Regions from separate parts of the Streptomyces spororaveus genome, predicted to be linked through region 1. Evidence: riboswitches for the same ligand, from Rfam matches in the RefSeq annotation. Region 1 holds a riboswitch; each other region holds the start of a gene.
The links. Region 1 has a riboswitch for cyclic di-AMP ahead of Sspor_RS25925 (LysM peptidoglycan-binding domain-containing protein). Riboswitches for the same ligand answer to the same signal wherever they lie in the genome.

Region 1 (7,202 bases):
TCCACCCGGCCCGGATGCATCACGGGGATCGCCGCGCGCTCGGCGTGCGTCTGCGTCAGCATCCGCTCACTGATCGCGCGCACCTGCTCGTAGGAGATCCGGGAGTGGTGGATGGCCGTCGAGAGGTACTCCGGCAGCCCCAGCGCGATCCCGGCGACCGTGGTCACCGAGCCGGCCAGGCCCACCAGCGTGCGCGCCTCGGACAGCGGGACGCTCTCCGCGGCCAGGTCCAGGGCCGCCTCGATGTCGGCCCGGATCGCGGCGACCTGCTGCGCGGTCGGCGGGTCGGTGACGACCCCGTCCACCACCAGGTGACGCTCGGTCATCCGGACGCAGCCGATGTCCACGGACCGGGCGGCCCGTACGTGCTCCTCGCCGACCACGAACTCGGTCGAGCCCCCGCCGATGTCCACCACCAGGAACGGCCGCTCCAGGTGCTCGTGCGCCGTGAGCTCCTTGGTGGCGCCGGTGAAGGAGAACTCCGCCTCCTGCTCACCGGAGATCACCTCGGGCTCGACCCCGAGGATGTCCAGGACGCCCCGGACGAAGTCCGCCCGGTTCTCGGCGTCCCGGGAGGCGGAGGTCGCCACGAAGCGCACCCGCTCCGCGCCGAACTCCTTGACGACCCCCGCGTACTCGCGGCAGGCGGCGAAGGTGCGCTCCAGCGCTTCCGGCGCCAGGCGCCCGGTCCGGTCCACGCCCTGGCCCAGCCGGACGATGGTCATCCGGCGGTCCAGCTCGACCAGCTCGCCGGTGGCCGGGTCGCAGTCCGCGACGAGCAGCCGGATGGAGTTCGTACCGCAGTCGACGGCGGCGACCCGGGTCACGCCCGCTGCTCCTCGTCGTCCGTCTTCTTCTCCCCGCAGGGGGTGACGCAGGCGCCCTTGGCCCACCACTCCGGCAGCATCGCCAGGGCCTCGTCGCCGAACGGGTTCACCCCGGGGCCGGCGGCCAGGGAGTGGCCGACCAGCACGTGCAGGCACTTCACCCGGTCCGGCATGCCGCCGGCGCTCGGGAAGCCCTGGAGCACCTCGATGGCGTCGCGCCGCTGGATGTAGTCCTCGTGGGCGGCCTGGTAGGCGGCGGCCAGTTCCTTGTCCTCGGCGAGCCGGGCCTGCATCTCCTTCATCACGCCGTTGGCCTCCAGCGTGCCGATCGCGGAGGCCGCGCGCGGGCACGTCAGGTAGTACAGCGTCGGGAAGGGGGTGCCGTCGGGGAGCCGGGGGGCGGTCTCCACCACGTCCGGCTGCCCGCAGGGGCAGCGGTGCGCGATGGCGCGCAGCCCGCGCGGCGGGCGGCCGAGCTGCTGCTCGAACGCCTCGATGTCCGCGTCGGTCGGCTCGGTCCGGTCGGTCTGGGGCGGGGGCGTCTGCATGCCTGGAGGAAGTCTCTTCGTTCTCGTGGATGGGTGCTGCGGTACGGCGGTACGGATCACTCGCCGGGGCGGTCGGCCTTGTCGACGCCGTCCCAGACGTTGGAGTACCAGGGCCGGTCGGAGCCGGCCTGGCCGGTCCGGTGCGGCTGCGGGGGCTGGGCCCCGGGGTCGCTCATGATGTAGCCGATCTCCCCCGGGCGCAGGAAGTGCAGGTGCTTGCGCGCCTGCTGTTCCGCGTAGGCGTCGTCCTGCCAGCGGGCCTTCTCGTCGCGGAGCCGCTCCAGGCGGTCCCGCGCGGCCGCGGCGGCCCGCTGCTGCTTCGCGATCTCCGAGCGCTGGGAGACGTACTGACGCATCGGATACGCGAGGGCGACCACCAGCGTACAGAGGACGAGCACCAGGAGCGCGGCGCGGCCGGTGAGCCGGCTGCGGCGGACCTGACGGCGCGACTGCGACCGGTAGACGTGGGCGGCGGTCCGCTCACCGAGCTGCTTGAGCCTCGTCGCGGTGGAGAAGGTGGAGAACCGATCCCGGCTCCCGGCCATTGGTCCGCCTCCCCTAGGTACGCGCTACGCAATACGTCCCCGCACACGGTACGGGACCGAGTGCGGGGACGTACGGAGGCCAGCCCCTCAGGGGGGTGATTAGCCCTTGAAGCGCGGGAAGGCGCTGCGGCCCGCGTACACCGCGGCGTCGTCGAGGATCTCCTCGATGCGCAGCAGCTGGTTGTACTTGGCGACACGGTCCGAGCGGGCCGGGGCGCCGGTCTTGATCTGACCGCAGTTCACGGCGACGGCGAGGTCGGCGATGGTGACGTCCTCGGTCTCACCGGAGCGGTGGGACATCATGCACTTGAAGCCGTTGCGCTGGGCCATCTCGACGGCGTCGAGGGTCTCGGTCAGCGAACCGATCTGGTTCACCTTCACGAGCAGGGCGTTCGCGGAGCCCTCCTCGATACCGCGGGCCAGACGCTCCGGGTTGGTGACGAACAGGTCGTCACCGACGATCTGGACCTTCGCGCCGAGGCGGTCGGTGATGGTCTTCCAGCCGTCCCAGTCGTCCTCGAAGAGCGGGTCCTCGATGGAGACCAGCGGGTACGCCTCGACGAGCTCGGCGTAGTAGTCGGTCATCTCGGCGGCCGAGCGGGACTTGCCCTCGAACTCGTACTGGCCGTCCTTGTAGAACTCGGACGCGGCGACGTCGAGCGCGAGCGCGATGTCCGTGCCCGGCGTGTAGCCGGCCTGCTTGATGGCCTCGATGATGAGGTCGAGCGCGGCGCGGTTCGACTCCAGGTTCGGGGCGAAGCCGCCCTCGTCGCCCAGGCCGGTGGAGAGGCCCTTGGTGTGCAGGACCTTCTTGAGGGTGTGGTAGACCTCGGCACCCCAGCGCAGCGCCTCGGAGAAGGACTCCGCGCCGATGGGGGCGATCATGAACTCCTGGATGTCCACGTTGGAGTCGGCGTGCGACCCACCGTTGAGGATGTTCATCATCGGAACGGGCAGCAGGTGCGCGTTCGGACCGCCGAGGTAGCGGAAGAGCGGGAGGTCCGAGGCCTCGGACGCGGCGTGCGCGACGGCCAGGGACACGCCGAGGATGGCGTTGGCGCCGAGCGAGCCCTTGTTGTCGGTGGCGTCCAGGTCGAACATGGCCTGGTCGATCAGACGCTGCTCGGTGGCGTCGTAGCCGACGAGCTCCGGGCCGATCTGCTCGATGACGGCGAGGACGGCCTTCTCGACACCCTTGCCGAAGTAACGGTCGGGGTCACCGTCACGCAGCTCGATGGCCTCGAATGCACCGGTGGAGGCGCCGGACGGAACTGCAGCACGGCCGGTGCTGCCATCGTCGAGGCCCACCTCGACCTCGACCGTGGGGTTGCCTCGGGAGTCCAGGATTTCCCGGGCTACGACGACGTCGATGGACGGCACGAGCATCTCCTTCTGGGATGTGACGCTGAGTGTGCGGTGGCGTGTCAGGCCGTGGGATGGCCTTGCCGCCTAGAGCCTAACCGGATCCGGGGACTCGGCCGCCCGACCGCCCGGACCCTGGGACGAAAAAGGGACCGAATACCCCTCTTCCGGGACATACATCGCTTGATCATCGGGCTTCGGGGGGCGAACGCGGCACCGCCCGGCGCGTGGAGCACGCGCCGGGCGGTGGAAATCCTGCACGGGGTCAGCTGACGCCCCGTACGTGTTCCTGCGGCTTCTGCCGCGGTGTTCAGCTGAGCTTCAGCTTCTGACCCGGGTAGATCAGGTCGGCGTCCGAGACGATGTCCTTGTTCAGCTCGAAGAGCTGCTGCCAGCCGCCCTTGACGCCGTTGGCCTCGGCGATGGTGCCCAGGGTGTCGCCCGGCTTGACCTCGTACGAGCCGTTGCCGGTCTTCGGCGCGACCGGGGCCTCGGCGCGCTCGGAGCGGGTGGTCGGAGCCTCGGAGCGCTTGGTCTCCTTCTTCGGCGCGGCCTTGGTCTCGGCCTTCTTGGTCTCGACCTTCGGCTGCGGCTTCGACTGGGGCTTGGACTGCGGCTTCGACGCCGGGGTCTCGGAGCCGCCACCGGCGGAGGAGGAGTTCGACAGGCCCTTGCCGCAGGACGGCCAGGCGCCCTTGCCCTGGCTCTTGAGGACCTTCTCAGCGACGGCTATCTGCTGCGCCTTGGAGGCCTGGTTGGCCTGCGGGGCGTACGACTTGCCGCCGTACCCGGCCCACGTGGACGGCGAGAACTGCAGACCGCCGTAGTAGCCGTTGCCCGTGTTGATGGCCCAGTTGCCACCGGACTCGCACTGCGCGACCCTGTCCCACTCGGACGAGGTGGCGGCGCTGGCGGTGCCCGCGGCCATCAGGGGCGCGGCCACGGCCACACCGGCCACACCGGCGAGCGTGACGATCCGGACAGACCGCTCGATTGCAGTACCGCGACGGTGCTTGCCCTTGCCGGAAAGCAGCATGGAGTTTCTCCTCACCGACGCCTACGAGGTGAGCTGTCGGGTTCGGGCGAGTGAGTTGCCCGGCCGTGCGACCTAGCGCACGTCTTAACCCCAAGCCGGTGGCGTGACCGTCTCTCAACGGCCGCTCCCGGCACCTACCTTGGTTCCCCCGCTCCTGCCTTCGGCGCTTGACGCGACGACTGTTCCCTCCGTCCGCCGGCAGGATTCGGCGATGCGGTCGAAGGAGCTCGCGGTGGCGAGCGATTCAGAAGGTAGACAGGTCTCTCCCCGATGTTCAACGAGGAACATCGGGGAGAAACGGCCCTACTTGCGCTCCTTTCAGGGGCGTTTGCGCAGGTGAGGGCGGGGTTTGCGGAAGCCCCGGAGCGAGACACGCCAGCTGACCGGAAGAGACGCATGTCTCACTTACAGAAATCCGACATTCGACTCTTTCCGGATAACTGAACTGTCCTTATTGCGGAGTTAGGTCCAGGTTCTGGCCGGGCTTGATGAGGTCGGCGTCCTCGCCGATGACTTTCTCATTGGCCTGGTAGAGACCGTTCCAGCCCCCCTTTACGCCCTTGGCATCCGCGATGGTCGCCAGGCTGTCGCCCGCCTGGACCGTGTAGACGGGGTCCGACGAGACGTCAGGCAGGGCCGACGGCTCGGCCGCCGCCGCACCGCGGTGCTTGCCGCTGCCCTCGACGGGAGTGGCGCCGATGGTCTGCGGGACCTCCGGGGTCGCGGGGGCCGTCGTGCTGACCGGGGGAAGCCCGGGCGTGACGGGCGCGGTGGTGGGCGGCGCGGTCGGGTCCACCGGCAGCGTCGGCGCCGTCGGGTCGACGGGCGTCGGCGTGAGCGTCGGGTCGCCCGGCTGGGTCGGGTCGCCCGGCTGGGTCGGGGTCGTCGGGGTGGCCGGGGGCGTCGTCGGGGCGTCCGGGGCGGGCATGACGGGCAGTCCGATGGACGGGGCGTCCGGGATGAGGAACGGGGTGCTGGACGGGCTCGGAGCCGGAGCCGGGGTCGGCGACCCGTAGTCCGTGGACGGCTTGCCGCCCCCGGTGGACGGAACGGCGTCGTCCGGGCGGGACGGCGCGGGGGCCAGCGGGCCCTTGCCGCCGGGCAGACCGGGGTCCACCTGCGCCGCGGGGCCCTGCTGGTCCAGCCCGGCCGAGGCCGCGCACAGCGGCCACGCCTGCGGTCCCGTCGAGCTCAGCACCCGTTCGGCGACGGCGATCTGCTGGGATCGGCTCGCCAGGTCGGGGCGCTCGGCGAATTCGAGCCCGCCGGCGCTCTGCCACTCCTCCTGGGTGAACTGGAGCCCGCCGTAGGCGCCGCTGCCGAAGTTGGCACTCCAGGAGCCGCCGCTCTCGCATTCGGCGACCTTGTCCCACGTGGACGTGTCGGCGGCGGTGGCGCTGGTGGCGGCCAACAGCGGCATGGCCAGCGCTGAGCCAGTGACTCCTGCTGTGACAACCAGCGCGGGGACCTGGCGGGGGCGTCTGTGACGGCCGTTCCCGGAGAGCATGAGCGATCACCTTTCGCATATAACAGCGGGGTAACGGCAGAACCTAGCGGCCTTCGAACGATTGTCACAAGTTCAAGCCGAAGCTGACTTTTAATCAGCTTTCGCGCAAGTGTTTTGAGCCGCGAATCGAACGGGAAGAGTGCGCAGCCCCCGCATGATCAACCCCCCGCGCCAGCGCAGGTCTTGGGGTGGAACGGCCAGTTCCAGATCGGGCAGACGCGTCAGCAAAGTCGCGAGCGCGGTCTGTCCTTCGAGCCGGGCGAGCGGAGCGCCGAGGCAGTAGTGGATGCCGTGACCGTATCCGAGGTGCTGGTTGTCGGTCCGGGAGAGGTCGAGGGTGTCCGGGTCCGCGAACCGCTCCGGGTCCCGGTCGGCGGCCGCGAGGACGACCAGGACCGGATCGCCGGCCTCGATCGGCATCCCGCCGAGGGTCAGCGGCTCGGTGGCGAACCGCCACGTCGCCAGCTCCACCGGCCCGTCGTAGCGCAGCAGTTCCTCCACCCCGGTGGCCAGCAGACCGCTCTCCCCGGCGGCGAGGGAGAGCTGGAGGCGCTCGCGCTGCCCGGGGTTCATGAAGAGGGAGTGGACCCCGTTGCCAATGAGGTTCACGGTGGTCTCGAAACCGGCGAAAAGCAGGATGAAAGCCATGGCGGTGGCCTCACCCTCGGTCAGATGGTCGCCGTGATCGCTCGCCCGGATGAGATCGGAGATCAGGTCATCACCCAGATCATCCCTTTTGCGGTGAATGAGTTCACCGAGATAGGTCCGCATCTGCTTCACCGACCGGGCCACCCCGCCCCGCGGACCGCCGCCGTGGCGGATCATCATGCCGGCCCAGTCGCGGAAGTCGTCCTGGTCCTCGCGCGGGACCCCGAGCATCTCGCAGATGGCGTAGATGGGGAGCGGGAAGGCGAACTCGTGAATGAGATCAGCCTCACCCTTCTCCGCGAAGGCGTCGATCAGGTGGTCGGTGAGCGCCTGCACCCGCGGCGCGAACTCGGCGACCCTGCGCGGGGTGAACGCCTTCGACACCAGCCGTCGCAGCCGGGTGTGGTCCGGCGGGTCGATGTTGAGCAGGTGCGTCATCAGCTCCGCCTTGCGCTCCCCCGGGATCCCGGTCTTGCCCTTGGCGTGCGCGGGCTCCGCGTGGTGCGCCGGATTCTTGCTGAGCCGCTGGTCGGCGAGGGCCTGGCGGGCGTCGGCGTACCGGGTGACGAGCCAGGCCTCGACCCCGCTGGGCAGCTTGGTGCGGTGCACCGGGGAGTGCTCGCGCAGCCAGGCGTAGGCCGGGTAGGGGTCGGTCGCGAACTCCCAGTCGAAGAGGGTGGGGCCCTCGGCGGAAGGGGTGTCGGCGGGAGTGTCCGCGGGGGTCTCGGC
Region 2 (7,202 bases), 3.6 Mb from region 1:
CCAGCACGGCGAGGTTCTCGGCGTGCCGGCGGATGCGGGTGGCGAGGTGGTCGACGTGGAAGAGCTCCTTGAGCAGGTCCGGGTCCTCGACCGTGTCCTCCAGCTCGTCCAGCAGCGAGATCTCGCGGTGCACGAGGGACTGGAGGCGACGCGCGAGGTTGACGAAGACCTCGACCTTGCGCTCGCTGTCGGTCGGGGCGGCCGGTCCGGCCAGCCGCAGGAGGGTCGTGTGCGCCTGCTCGCGGGCGCCGCGGAGCTCCTGGGAGAGCAGCCAGAACTCGTCCATCCCGGCCGGGTCCGCGCCGGGGGGCGGTGAACTCGGGCCACCGCGTACCGGGCGGGGCGGGGTCTCGCCCCGTTCCAGCCGGTCGGCGGCCGTACGCAGCTCACCCCGGCCGCGCACGCTGGAGCGGCGCAGCGCCTCGCACCGGTCCCGTACGGCCTTGGCGGCGCGCTGGGCCCCGAGCACGGCCGCGGCGAGGGCGCCCACCACCAGGAGGGCGCAGCCGGTGAGCACCGGCCACAGCCGGGCGTCGCGGTCGCCGGCTCCCCCGCCGAGCTGAAGGGTGAAGATCACCGCGGCGGCGCCGCTGAGCCCCGCGGCGAGCGTGGGCAGTACGGCGGCGCGCACCAGCTGAGGACGTATCTGCCGGCCGGGACCGGTGACGGCGTGTCTCGACGGGGCGTGGCGGGCTGCGCGGAGTCCGGACATCTGCGTCCTCGGTACGTGGGGCCCGGCCCCCAGCGTTCCCGGGGCCCGGTGTTGATCACCGAATACCCACGCTAGACCCCACCACAGCACCCCGGACTGCCAGTTGGCGAACTTCGCGGGGGTGCTTCCCGCTCCCGGTGGAGCGCTCGCACAGCAGCCCGAATGCGCCGGTCGGACCCGGTGGACCGCCCCCTCGGTCCCGTTCGCGCCGACACCGGCGCTCGTCCGGTTCCTTGCCGGACGGCGCGCGGCGGGCCGCGGACGCCCCCGGACGGCGGCCGGCCGCCCCGGGACGCCGGGGCGGCCGGTTCCCGTCAGGGGCCGGTCGTCACGATCCGACGGACTCCTGCTTCTCCTGTCCGTCGACGGCCGTGGAGGCCACCCGGGCGGCTGTCGCCGCCGCTCCGCCCGCCGCGAGCGGCGGCACCGAGGCGGGGCCGTCGACACGACCGCCCACCGGCTTTCCGCCGACGAACGGCCGCCACCACGGTTCGGCGGGCGCGTCCGCCGAGCCCGGCTCGAAGGGCTGGCCCGGGATGGGGAGCGCGATGGCGGCGCCCGTGTTCCGCGACGCGGTCAGCGTGCCCTCGCCCGGCTCGTCCCACGGGTGCAGGGCCAGGTTGAAGGTGCCCCAGTGAATCGGCAGCATCGTGCCGCGGGGGGTACCGCCCTGCAGGTCGAGGTGGGCGCGCATGCCCTCCTCCGGCGTCATGTGGATGTCGGGCCAGTACTCCGAGTACGCGCCGATCTGGATCATGGTGGCGTCGAAGGGGCCGTGCGCGGCGCCGATCTCCTCGAAACCGGGGAAGTAGCCGGTGTCCCCGCTGTGGTAGATCCGGTGCTCGTCGCCCGCGACGACCCAGGACGCCCAGAGGGTGTGCTGCTGGTTGCGCAGGCCGCGGCCGCAGAAGTGGCGGGCGGGGGTCGCCGTGAGGGAGAGGCCGGCGATCTCGGTGCTCTCGTTCCAGTCCAGCTCGCGCAGCCGCTCGGCCGGTACGCCCCAGCGCTCCAGGTGCGCGCCGACGCCCAGCGGGACGGCGAAGACCGTGTCCGTACCGGCCAGCGCCTTGATCGTCGGCAGGTCGAGGTGGTCGTAGTGGTCGTGCGAGATGACCACGACGTCGACCGCGCCCAGCGAGGCCAGCGGGACCGGCACCGGGTGCAGCCGCTTGGGGCCGGCGAAGGGGAAGGGGGAGCACCGCTCGCCCCACACCGGGTCGAACAGCACCCGGCGCCCGTCGATCTCCGCGAGCACGCTGGAGTGCCCCATCCAGGTCAGCCGCAGGCCGCTCACGGGCGGCTTCGCCAGGTCCGCGAGGGTCGTCGGGTGGACCGGGATCGGCGCCGCGGGACTGCGCCGTACCCGCTGCTCCCGGTGGAAGTAGATCTTGGCGAACTCCGCCATCGAACCCGAGGGCCTGTTCCGGGCCCCGACCGGGTTCTGGAACACGCCGTCCGCGAAGTTCGGAGAGCGGCGGATCCGCTCCAGCCGGGCACCGGACGGGTCCGCACCGAAGGCTTCGGGCCGCAGGGCACGCAGCCGCGGACGCAAGGGACGGGAGCCGGTCAAAGCGCCTCCAGGGAGGATCGGGTCAGAATGGTCGTCTCTCTACGACCATGCAACGCACACCGGCCCCGAAGGATTCCGCTTCCGGCTCCCGCGCCCGCGCCCGCCGGGCCGGGCACCCCCTAGAGCGGCAGCAGGTCCGGCCGCTTCGCCTCCACGTGGTCCCCGGAGGACTCGCCGCGCAGCCGCCGGCCGATCCACGGCACGAGGTGGTCGCGCGCCCACTGGATGTTGTCCCGGGTCACGTCCACCGAGCCGCGCGGCCGCTGCGGGGGCCACGGCTGGTCGGGGTCGGCCGGCACGTCCAGTCCGAGCACCTGCGCCGCGCGCAGCGCGACCCGCGTGTGCCCCTCGGGTGAGAGGTGCAGCCGGTCCGCGTCCCAGGCCCGCCGGTCCTGTACGGATTTCAGCGACCAGAGGTCGAGCACCGGGCAGTCGTAGCGGTCGGCGATGGCGCGGACGTGCGCGCTGTACGTCGCCACCTTGCCGCGGAGGTGCTTGAGCACCGGCACGCCCCGGGTGTCGAAGCCCGTGGTGATCATGACGTGGCCCACGGCCCCGGTGAGGTCGGCCACGGCCGCCTCGAACCGCTCCGCCACGTCGTCCGGGTCGGTGCCGGGCCGGATGATGTCGTTGCCGCCCGCGCAGAAGGTCACCAGGTCCGGTGCGAGGGCCTTGGCTCTCGGAAGCTGGTCGGCCACGATCTGGTCGAGGAGCTTCCCCCGCACCGCCAGATTCGCGTACCGGAAGTCGTGCTCTTCGCGCTGATCGGCCAGGAGCACGGCGAGCCGGTCCGCCCAGCCGAGATAAGAATCCCCGGGTCCCGGGTCCCCCACGCCTTCGGTGAAGCTGTCCCCGATCGCCGCGTACGAGCCGATGGTCTTGAGTTTCGTCGTCGTCGCTGCCACGAGAACCCATACTTCACTCCCGCAAGCAACCTACGCCAACGTAATGAGGGGTTGACGGACCGTGATCTGTACCACGTGGGAGATAAGGAATAAGTACACGTGAGGCCGGGACCCCCCTCGGGTCCCGGCCTCACGCGGGTCGGCGGTCCGACGGCGGGTGCCGTCAGAGGCTCGCGCCCTTGGAGCGGAGGTAGGCGATCGGGTCCATGTCCGAGCCGTAGGACGGGGTCGTGCGGATCTCGAAGTGGAGGTGCGGGCCGGTCGAGTTGCCGGTGGAGCCGGAGAGGCCGATGGCCTGTCCGGCGGTGACGCTCTGGCCGGAGGAGACGGAGAGCTGCGACATGTGGGCGTACTGGGAGTACTTGCCGTCCGCGTGGCGGATGACGACCTCGTTGCCGTACGAGCCGCTCCATCCGGCGGAGACCACGGTGCCCGCGCCGACCGCCTTGACGGTGGTGCCCATGCTCGCGATGAAGTCGACGCCGGTGTGGTAACCGCTGGACCACATGCTGCCGGCGACCTTGTACTGGGTGGAGATGCCGCCGCTGACCGGGGCCACGAAGCCGCCGCCCGACTGCGGAGCGGCGGCGGGGGCCTCGGCCCGGGCCTCGGCGGGGGCCTGCTGCGCCGGGGCGGGCCGCTCGGCCTGCTTGCGGGCCGGCTTCGGCGCGGGCTGCGCGGCCGGCTCCGCGTCGGCCTCCGGGGCCGGGGCCGCCTCGGCCTCGGACTGCGCCGCCTCGCCCGGACCGCCGAGGTTCAGCTTCAGGCCGGGGTGGATCAGCGAGGGGTTGCTGCCGACGGCCTCGCGGTTGTCGGCGTACAGCTGCTCCCAGCCTCCGGACAGGTGGCGCTGCGCGGCGATCTTGGAGAGGTAGTCGCCCGGCACGACGGTGTAGACGGTCGGCGCGGCCTGCACGGCGGCGGGGGCCGCCTGGAGAGCGGCGGGGGCCTGCGGCGCGACCGCGGGGGTCACCGCGGTCGCGGTGGCCGGGGCGCCGGCCGCGTGCGCGCCCGCGGCACCGATGAGCGGCAGCGCGAGGGCCGCGCCACCGGTTCCGGCGACGGCGAAACCGCGGGAAAGGGAGAGGGACTTGGGACGGCGGTGCTTACCCTTTGCAGGCATGACGAATTCCTCTCCGGCGCCTGCGAGGTGAGCTGTCGGGTTCGGACTGGAGATGTCCGGCCGTACATGTACGAGCCATGAACGACTTCACCCCGAGCCGTCCCGGCGAAAAGATCTCCGGGCCGGCGGCTTACCTGGTTCCCCCGCTCCTGCCGCACGAATAGGTCGGATGCGGTTTCCGGGAGGCGGCAGGATTTGGCGGTCCACCCGGATCGATCGCGAAGGTAATCCCTTGCGGCCACAGGGAACAAGCCATGAATTCCCTGACGGAATACCAGGCATGAGGGACCGACGGAATTACCGTCACCCTCCGTCCATTCGGCAGCGCCAACAGCCGCTCCGACGGGGCCATTCGCCCTTAGCGATCAGGCACTCACGGTCACCGTATGATCTGGCTCACGGGGACGTGCCCGATCTCGCCTCCGGATATGGCAAGTTGGCGCCAAACAGTGTAATTCGGACAGAGGGCCCACGACGTGGCGGAGGAGTTGCTTTGACCCAGCAGATACAGGAGCCGGAGCTGTCCGGAGTGCGCAATTTCCGCGATGTGGGCGGATTGCCGACTTCTGACGGACGAACGGTCAGGGCGGGACGACTGTTCCGAAGCGGACATCTCGCACATGCCACCGAAAGCGACGTGGCTTTCCTGGCCTCGCTCGGCCTCCACACCGTCTTCGACTTCCGCAACGGTGCCGACCACGCGCTGGAGGGGCCGGACGTCGAGCTGCCCGGCGTCCGGAACGTCAACATCCCGCTCTCGGACCCGGCCGACGGGCGGGAGTTCTGGCGGCTGGTCCGCGACGGCGACCTCGTCCAGCTGCGCGAGATCCTGGGCGACGGCAAGGCGGCCGCCCGGATGTCGAACTCGTACCGCGGGATCATCCGGCAGCGCACCGCCGAGCACGGCCGGGTCCTGCACGCCCTCGCCGAGGACAGCGTCCCCGCACTCATGCACTGCGCGGCCGGCAAGGACCGGGCCGGCCTGTCGATCGCCGTCACCCTGCTCGCCCTGAGCGTCGAGCGCGAGGCGATCGTGGCGGACTACCTGGAGTCGAACGCCCCGCACCGCCGCTACCGCGTGCGCCGCACCGACGAGTCGGCGTCCGCCCGCTCCCCCGAGGTGATGGAGCTGCTCGCGCCGCTCTTCGACGCCCGCGCCGAGTACCTGGTGGCGGCCTTCGACACCATCGACGAGATCTGGGGCGGGGTGGACCGCTACCTGGCGGAGGGCCTCGGGCTGACGCCCGAGACCCTCGACAGGCTGCGGGACCGGCTCCTCGCCTGACCGGCCGGGGCCCGGTCCCCCGCGGGGTGGGCGGGCCGTCAGCGCGTGGCGACGGCCTGCTTCACCAGCGTCCTGCCGAAGTCCCAGATCAGCCCGGACCCTCCGTGCGCCTCGTCCATGACCTCGCGGAAGGCCCCGACGAACCGGTCCACGTCCCCCTCGTCCACGATCAGCGGCGGGATCAGTTTGATCACCTCCAGGTGGTCCCCCGAGACCTGGGTGAGGATCCGGTGCTTCTGCAGCAGCGGCACCACGACCATCTGCGCGAAGAGCCCCTTGCGGGCCGCCTGCAGCATGGTCCACCGGCTGCGCAGGCCCAGCGAGGACGGCCGGCCGAACTCGATGCCGATCATCAGCCCGCGCCCCCGCACCTCGTGCAGCAGCTCGTACTCGTCCACGAGCGCGGCGAGACGCCCGCGCAGCAGATCACCCATGGCCCGGGCGTTCGCCACGACCTCCTCGTCCTCCATGACGGACAGGACCGCGAGGCCCGCCGCCATCGCCTGGGCGTTGGAGCCGAAGCTCGCGGAGTGCACGAGCACCCGGTCCATGGACGAGTAGACCTTCTTGAAGATCCAGTCCTTGCCCAGGGTCGCGCCGACCGGGACGTATCCGCCCGACAGCGCCTTCGCCACGCACACCAGGTCCGGCTCCACGCCCGGCTCGTGCTGGTACGCGTAGAAGTCGCCGGTACGCCCGAGGCCGGTCTGCACCTCGTCCGCGATCAGCAGCGCCCCCCGCCGGTGCAGCATCTCCTGAGCGGCGAGCAGGAACCCGGGCGGGGCGGCCAGGACCCCCTTGCCCTGGATCGGCTCGACGACGAAGGCGGCCACGTCCCCGCGCTTCAGCTCCCGCTCCAGCGCCGCGAGGTCCCCGAGCGCGATCCTCGTATCGGGGAGCAGCGGTGCGAAGCCGTCGCGGAAGCCGCCCTCCCCGTTCACCGAGAGGGAGCCCGCGGTCAGCCCGTGGAAGGCGTGGTCGCAGTAGAGGACCCTGGGGCGCCCGGTGGCGTACCGGGCGAACTTCAGGGCCGTCTCCACCGCCTCGGTGCCGCTGTTGCCGAAGAAGACCCGGTCCAGGTGCGGGCTGTACGAGAGCAGCTTCTCGGCCAGCAGCCCGGGCAGCGGCTGGCAGTCGAAGCGGGTGAGGTCGGCGAGCTGGGCGTCCAGGACGTCGTGCAGGGCCCGGCGGACGACCGGGTGGTGCCGGCCCAGGCCCATGACGCCGAACCCGGCCAGCATGTCCAGGTAGTCGTTCCCCTCGGCGTCCCAGAAGTGGGCGCCCTCGGCCCGCTCGTAGACCTTGTCGAAGCCGATGGTGTGCAGCATCCGGGGCAGCTGGTGGTTGAGGTGCCGGGCGTGCAGCTCGTAGCGCTCCGCCCCGCGCTCGGCCAGCAGGGCGCCGAGGTCGAAGCCCGTGCCCCGGCCGCTCCCCTCCTCCCCTGACCGCCCGGTCATGCCGACTTGTCCCGACCGCCGCCGATCGTCTCCCGGGCCGCCCGCAGGGACTCCTTGAGGGAGCCCATGGTGGCCAGGACGGCCGTGGGCTCGTAGCCGCAGTGCGCCATGCAGTTCGCGCAGCGCGGGTCCTTTCCGCGGCCGTACTTG
Region 3 (7,202 bases), 2.8 Mb from region 1:
TCGAGCGGCTCACCGCCCTGGCCTACCCCGAGGGCCACCCGTACCACCACACCCCGATCGGCTCCATGGCCGACCTGGACGCCGCCTCCCTGGAGGACGCGCGCGCCTTCTTCCGCACGTACTACGCGCCCAACAACGCGGTGCTGTCGGTCGTCGGGGACATCGACCCCGAGAAGACGCTCGCCTGGGTCGAGAAGTACTTCGGCAGCATCCCCGCGCACGACGGCAAGCAGCCGCCCCGCGACGGCTCGCTGCCCGACGTCATCGGGGAGCAGCTGCGCGAGGAGATCGTCGAGGAGGTCCCGGCGCGTGCGCTGATGGCCGCCTACCGGCTGCCGCACGACGGCACCCGCGAGTGCGACGCCGCCGACGTGGCGCTCACCATCCTGGGCGGCGGCGAGTCCTCGCTGCTGCACAACCGCCTGGTCCGCCGCGACCAGACGGCCGTAGCGGCCGGCTTCGGCATGCTGCGCCTGGCCGGGGCGCCCTCTCTGGGCTGGCTGGACGTCAAGACCTCCAGCGGGGTCGAGATCCCCGCCATCGAGGCGGCCGTGGACGAGGAGCTCGCGCGGTTCGCCGCCGAGGGCCCGACGGCCGAGGAGATGGAGCGCGCCCAGGCCCAGCTGGAGCGCGAGTGGCTGGACCGGCTGAGCACGGTGGCCGGGCGCGCCGACGAACTGTGCCGCTTCGCGGTGCTGTTCGGCGACCCGCAGCTGGCGCTGACCGCCGTCCAGCGCGTCCTCGACGTCACCGCCGAGGAGGTGCAGGCCGTGGCCGCGGCCAGGCTGCGCCCGGACAACCGCGCGGTGCTCGTCTACGAGCCGCTCGCGGCCGACGGGTCCGACCAGCACGAAGAGTCCGACGACTCCGACGAGAACGAGGGGGCGGAGCAGTGAGCGACACGGCAGCCGTCACGATGACCTTCCACCCGCAGCCGCAGGCCGGCGAGCCGCAGCCGTGGGCCTTCCCGGCCCCCGAGCGCGGACAGCTGTCCAACGGGCTGACCCTGCTGCGCTGCCACCGGCCGGGCCAGCAGGTCGTCGCGGTCGAGGTCAACCTCGCCGCCCCGCTCGACGCCGAGCCCGAGGGCCTGGACGGCGTGGCGACCATCATGGCGCGGGCGTTCTCCGAGGGCACCGACAAGCACTCCGCCGAGGAGTTCGCGGCCGAGCTGGAGCGCTGCGGCGCCACCCTGGACGCCCACGCCGACCACCCGGGCCTGCGGGTCTCGCTGGAGGTCCCGGCCTCCCGGCTGCCCAAGGCGCTGGGTCTGCTCGCCGAGGCGCTGCGCGCCCCGGCCTTCGCCGACGCCGAGGTCGACCGCCTGGTGCGCAACCGGCTCGACGAGATCCCGCACGAGCTGGCCAACCCGCAGCGCCGCGCCGCCAAGCAGCTCTCCAAGGAGCTCTTCCCGGCCACCCTGCGGATGTCCCGGCCGCGCCAGGGCACCGAGGAGACGGTCGCCCGGATCGACTCGGCCGCCGTACGCGCCTTCTACGAGGCCCACGTACGCCCCGCCACCGCCACCGCGGTGGTCGTCGGCGACCTGACCGGCATCGACCTGGACGCCGTGCTCGCGGACACCCTGGGCACCTGGACGGGCAACACCGCCGCGGCCCTGCCGGTCCCGCCGGTGACCGCGGACGACACCGGCCGCGTGGTCATCGTGGACCGGCCCGGCGCGGTCCAGACGCAGCTGCTGATCGGCCGGATCGGGGCGGACCGCCACGACCGGGTGTGGGCGGCCCAGGTGCTGGGCACGTACTGCCTGGGCGGCACCCTCACCTCACGCCTGGACAAGGTGCTGCGCGAGGAGAAGGGGTACACCTACGGCGTACGCGCCTTCGGCCAGGTGCTGCGCTCCACCGCGGACGGCAAGGGTGCCTCGATGCTCGCCATCAGCGGCTCGGTGGACACCCCGAACACCGGGCCGGCGCTGGAGGACCTCTGGAAGGTGCTGCGCACCCTCGCGGAGGGCGGTCTGACCGACGCCGAACGCGATGTGGCCGTGCAGAACCTGGTGGGCGTGGCCCCGCTGAAGTTCGAGACGGCGGCCTCGGTCGCGGGCACCCTCGCCGACCAGGTCGAGCAGGAGCTGCCGGACGACTACCAGGCGCAGTTGTACGCCCAGCTCGCCGCGACGGGGACGGTGGAGGCGACCACGGCGGTCGTCCAGGCCTTCCCCGCGGACCGGCTGGTCACCGTCCTGGTGGGCGACGCGGCGGTCATCGAGGAGCCCGTGCGGGCCCTCGGGATCGGAGAGGTGACGGTCGTCTCCAACTGACCGTCGGACGACGGCCGATTGAGGGCCGGCTGAAGGTTTCAGCAAGGGGTTCTGGTGACTTGGTCACCAGAACCCCTTTTGTCTGTTTAGTGGTGAGGTTGCTTGTATGCGGTGTGGCGTACGCAACAAAAAGCCGCGTCTGTTTGGCGATTGACTGATGATCCGCCTAGCGTCGGCCGTGCTGTCCGTCAGTTGTGCCCGCCGCACCCGCGGCACCGGGCAGCGATCGCCGAGTCCCCGTCAGGCGCGAGCCTGGGGAGCCGGGGACCCACATGAGTCCCTGGGGTGAATCGGACCCCCTCGCAAGAGGAGGCCCGTAGGAGACCTTCCTGCTCCGAACCCGTCAGCTAACCCGGTAGGCGAGAAGGAAGGAAAGGATCAAACCCTTCATGGCGTTTGGCAGTCGTCCCGCTGGTTCCGGTAAGCACCGTGGTTCCAGCCGCCTGAGCAAGAAGACCGCCGGTTACGCCGGTATCGCCGCGATCGCCACCACGGGCGTCGTCGGCTCCCTCGCCGCCCCGGCCTTCGCCGCGGACAACCACAGCAGCACCATCGGCCAGGACAACGGCCTGGGCGCCGTGGTCGTCGCCGAGGACCTCGCGGGTGACATCGCCGACCAGGCCGAGTCCCAGCACCGCGTCGCCGAGCAGGACGCCGCCAAGGCGCAGGCCGAGGCCGACGCGAAGCAGCGGGCCGCCGAGGCCAAGCGCGTCGCCGAGGCCAAGGCGAAGGTCGAGCGCGAGGCCGCCGAGCGCGCCGCCCGCGAGGAGGAGCGCAAGCGCCTCAACACCTTCGTCGCCCCGGTGGACGGCTCGTACGTCAGCACGCAGTACCACGCGGGCGGCGGCATGTGGTCCTCCGGCAGCCACACGGGCATCGACTTCCACGCCGCCTCCGGCACGTCGGTCCACGCGGTGGGTCTCGGCACCGTCGTCGAGGCCGGCTGGGGCGGGGCGTACGGCAACAACGTCGTCATCAAGCACAACGACGGTACGTACACCCAGTACGGGCACATGACCTCGCTGAACGTCTCCGTCGGCCAGCAGGTCACCCCCGGCCAGCAGATCGGCCTGTCGGGCTCCACCGGCAACTCCAGCGGCCCGCACCTCCACTTCGAGGCCCGCACGGGCTCGCAGTACGGTTCGGACATCGACCCGATCGCGTACCTGCGCTCGCACGGCGTCAGCGTCTGACCCCGGCGCGCACCGCCTCACCGCTTCATCGAAGACCCCGGCTCCCCGAGCCGGGGTCTTCGTATGTTGCGTCTTTGTGCAAATGTTTCGGATTTCCGGCCGCTCTCGGAAATTATTCTGTGTTGCAATAGAGTCGCAGCGCGCGCATGTGCGTGCAATGAGGCTGGCAGTCGGAAATAGGCGGAGGTTCGGTCTTGCGTATTCCTGCGCACGCGGTATGCACAGCAATCCGCGACGACATCGTCTCCGGGGTGTTCGAGCCGGGCGGAAGGCTGACCGAGGAGGTGCTGGCCCGCCGGTACGGGGTCTCGCGCGTCCCGGTCCGCGAGGCCCTGCGGACCCTGGAGTCCGAGGGGTTCGTGACCACACGGCGCCACGCGGGGGCCTGCGTGGCCGAGCCGACCGAGCAGGAGGCCGCGGACCTGCTGGAGCTGCGGATGCTCCTGGAGCCGCTGGCTGCCGCGAGAGCCGCCCGGCGGCGCACCGACGCGCACCTCAAGGTGCTGCGCGGGCTGGTCAGGCTGGGTCAGGAGCGGGCCAGGCGGGGGCAGGGAGAGGACCTGCGGTCCCTGGGCGGCTGGTTCCACGAGACGCTCGCGCAGTCCTCCGGCAGCCCCGGCCTGATCGCGCTGCTCACGCAGCTGCGGCACAAGATCGCGTGGATGTACGTGGTGGAAGCGCCGGTCCGGCCCGCGGAGTCCTGGGCGGAGCACGGGGCGATCGTGGACGGGGTGGCGCGCGGCGACGCCGAGCGGGCGCGGGCGCTGACCGCGCTCCACACCGACCGGGCGGTGGGCGCGCACCGGCTGCGGCTCCGCCCGGCGGTGAGCACTTCGCAACCTGCCGTAAACATGCCGAGCGGCCGGCATTAACAGGAGCCGTATACAAAGGGTGGGACCGCCGGAATTCCCTGTGCGCGGCCGGTCGGTTTCTGCGGCGGGCCCATTATCCGTACGGAATTCCAGCCCGGCTGAATTCGGCATGCGCGGAATCCGGGTGGCACCCCTTTGAGGCCGGCGGTATTTCCCCGGTTCCCGGTTCCCGTTTCCCGCGGGGGCGTCCGTCAGGGCCCGGGGCGGCGGCCGGCCCGTGGAACGGCGAAGCCGCGGCCCCCGGTCCGGGGGCCGCGGCTTCGCGCGGGGGGTCGAACGGTCGAACCCGAAGGGTCAGACGGTCTCGGGGAGCTCCTCGAGACCCTCGGCGACCAGCTTCGCGAGACGGTCGAGCGCGGCGTCCGCGCCCTCGGCCTCGGAGGCGAGGACGATCTCCTCGCCGCCCTGGGCGCCCAGGCCCAGAACCGCCAGCATGGAGGCGGCGTTGACGGGGTCGCCGCCGGACTTCGCGATGGTCACCGGGACGCCGGAGGCGGTCGTCGCACGGACGAAGATCGAGGCGGGACGAGCGTGCAGGCCCTCGGCCCACCCGACGTTGACGCGGCGCTCTGCCATGGTGATGCCCTTCAGGTTCTTACGGTTGTCTAGACCAGTCTCTCACGACGCCCGGAATGCTCGGACCTACCTCCGGCCTGAATTTTCCGCCGTTCGACCTTCCCCAGCTTGCACTGATTTGCCCCGTATCGCCTTATGCGCCGCGCGAGCGCTTCAGGGCCCGATCCGGCCGTAAGGTAGGCCCATGACCATCGAGTCGGACCCCTCGTACCCGGCCCACTGGGAAGCCGACGTCGTCCTCCGCGACGGCGGCACCGCCCGGATCAGGCCCATCACCACCGAGGACGCGGGCCGGCTCGTCAGCTTCTACGAGCAGGTCTCGGACGAGTCGAAGTACTACCGGTTCTTCGCCCCCTACCCCCGGCTCTCCGACCGCGACGTCCACCGCTTCACGCACCACGACTACGTGGACCGGGTCGGCCTCGCCGCGACCATCGGCGGGGAGTTCATCGGCACCGTCCGCTACGACCGCATCGACGCCGACGGCCGGCCCGCCTCCGGGCCCGCCGACGAGGCCGAGGTCGCCTTCCTCGTCCAGGACGCCCACCAGGGCCGCGGGGTCGCCTCCGCCCTCCTCGAACACATCGGCGCGGTGGCCCGGGAGCGCGGCATCCGGCGGTTCGCCGCCGAGGTGCTGCCCGCGAACACCAAGATGATCAAAGTCTTCACGGACGCCGGCTACCAGCAGAAGCGCAGCTTCGAGGACGGCTCCGTCCATCTCACCCTCGACCTCGAACCCACCGCCGAGTCCCTCGCCGTGCAGCGCGCCCGCGAACAGCGCGCCGAGGCCCGCTCGGTGCAGCGGCTGCTGGCGCCCGGCTCGGTCGCCGTCGTCGGGGTCAGCCGCTCCGGCGCCGGTGTGGGGGCGGCCGCCCTGCGCAACCTGCGCGACAGCGGCTTCCACGGCCACCTCTACGCCGTCAACGAGGCCGTCACCCGCGACCTGCTCGACGGCGTGCGCGCGTACCGCGCCATCGGCGCCATCGGCGCCCCGGTCGACCTCGCCGTGATCGCGGTCCCGGCCGACCGCGTCCCCGACGCCGTGGCCGCCTGCGGCGAGCACGGGGTGCAGGGGCTCGTCGTCCTGTCCGCCGGATACGGGGAGAGCGGCCCGGCCGGACTCGCCCGCCAGCGTGAACTGGTGCGGCAGGTGCGCTCGTACGGGATGCGGCTGATCGGTCCGAACGCCTACGGGGTGATCAACACCGCGCCGGAGGTGGAGCTCAACGCCTCCCTGACCCCCGCCCCCATGCCCACGCGCGGCCGGATCGGCCTGTTCACCCAGTCCGGGGCGATCGGCATCGCCCTGCTCTCCGCGCTGGTCCGGCGCGGCGAGGGCCTCTCCTCCTTCGTCTCCGCGGGGAACCGCGCCGACGTGTCCGGCAACGACATCCTCCAGTACTGGTACGACGACGAGGCGACCGACGTCGCCCTGCTCTACCTCGAAACCCTCGGCAACCCCAGGAAGTTCACCCGCCTCGCCCGCCGGACGGCGGCCGTCAAACCGGTGGTCGTCGCCAAGGGCGGCCGGCACAGCCCGGCCGGACACGTCGTCCCCGACACCCGGCTGTCGGAGGCCACCGTCTCCGCCCTGCTGCGCCAGGCCGGAGTGATCCGCGTCGACACGGTCACCGAGCTGGTGGACGTCGGCCTCCTGCTGGCGACGCAGCCGCTGCCCGCCGGGCCCCGGATCGCGATCCTCGGCAACTCCGAATCCCTCGGGATCCTCACCTACGACGCCTGCCTCGCCCAGGGCCTGCGACCGCTGCCGCCGCTGGATCTGACGACGGCGGCCGCGCCCGCGGACTTCCGCACCGCCCTGACCGATGCGCTCCGCTCCGAGGACAGCGACGCGGTGGTGGTCACGGCTATCCCGTGGGTGAGCGAGGACGCTCCGGCGGACGACCTGGCCGGAGCCCTGCGCGACGCGGTGGCCGAGTACCCGGGCAAGCCCGTCGCCGTGGTGCACGTCGAGCTGGGCGAGCTGGTCGAGGCCCTGTCCGCCGTGCGCGGCCCGCGCCCGGCCCCCAGCCGGACCACCGAGCCCGCCCCCGCTCCGACGCCCGCGCGGCTGTACACCGCCGCGGGGGACAGCATCCCCAGCTACCCCGCCGCCGAGCGGGCGGTCAAGGCCGTCGCCGAAGCCGTCCGGTACGGGCAGTGGCGCCGGGCCACCGCCGAGGCCGGGCAGGTCCCCGAGTACGAGGACATCGACGAGGCCGGGGCCGCCGACCGGCTGGCCGGGCTGCTGGCCGACGTCGACGCCGGGGCCGTGCT

Region 2: another riboswitch for cyclic di-AMP. It lies ahead of Sspor_RS10040 (LysM peptidoglycan-binding domain-containing M23 family metallopeptidase); the one in region 1 lies ahead of Sspor_RS25925 (LysM peptidoglycan-binding domain-containing protein).
Region 3: another riboswitch for cyclic di-AMP. It lies ahead of Sspor_RS13285 (M23 family metallopeptidase); the one in region 1 lies ahead of Sspor_RS25925 (LysM peptidoglycan-binding domain-containing protein).

Annotation. Positions count from the first base shown of each region.
Region 1 is NZ_BNED01000005.1:5,200,014-5,207,215, reverse strand. It holds gene Sspor_RS25945 (Ppx/GppA phosphatase family protein) at 1-827, opposite strand, end outside; gene Sspor_RS25940 (DUF501 domain-containing protein) at 824-1,375, opposite strand; gene Sspor_RS25935 (FtsB family cell division protein) at 1,432-1,920, opposite strand; gene eno (phosphopyruvate hydratase) at 2,020-3,300, opposite strand; gene Sspor_RS25925 (LysM peptidoglycan-binding domain-containing protein) at 3,593-4,318, opposite strand; cyclic di-AMP (ydaO/yuaA leader) riboswitch at 4,322-4,494, opposite strand; gene Sspor_RS25920 (transglycosylase family protein) at 4,770-5,738, opposite strand; gene Sspor_RS25915 (cytochrome P450 family protein) at 5,916-7,202, opposite strand, start outside.
Region 2 is NZ_BNED01000005.1:1,601,463-1,608,664, forward strand. It holds gene Sspor_RS10025 (sensor histidine kinase) at 1-712, opposite strand, end outside; gene Sspor_RS10030 (MBL fold metallo-hydrolase) at 1,041-2,282, opposite strand; gene Sspor_RS10035 (SGNH/GDSL hydrolase family protein) at 2,402-3,187, opposite strand; gene Sspor_RS10040 (LysM peptidoglycan-binding domain-containing M23 family metallopeptidase) at 3,351-4,310, opposite strand; cyclic di-AMP (ydaO/yuaA leader) riboswitch at 4,313-4,488, opposite strand; gene Sspor_RS10045 (tyrosine-protein phosphatase) at 4,804-5,595, shown strand; gene Sspor_RS10050 (aspartate aminotransferase family protein) at 5,634-7,052, opposite strand; gene hpnH (adenosyl-hopene transferase HpnH) at 7,049-7,202, opposite strand, start outside.
Region 3 is NZ_BNED01000005.1:2,374,133-2,381,334, reverse strand. It holds gene Sspor_RS13295 (M16 family metallopeptidase) at 1-896, shown strand, start outside; gene Sspor_RS13290 (M16 family metallopeptidase) at 917-2,284, shown strand; cyclic di-AMP (ydaO/yuaA leader) riboswitch at 2,502-2,660, shown strand; gene Sspor_RS13285 (M23 family metallopeptidase) at 2,674-3,477, shown strand; gene Sspor_RS13280 (GntR family transcriptional regulator) at 3,672-4,349, shown strand; gene Sspor_RS13275 (HPr family phosphocarrier protein) at 4,644-4,925, opposite strand; gene Sspor_RS13270 (bifunctional acetate--CoA ligase family protein/GNAT family N-acetyltransferase) at 5,110-7,202, shown strand, end outside.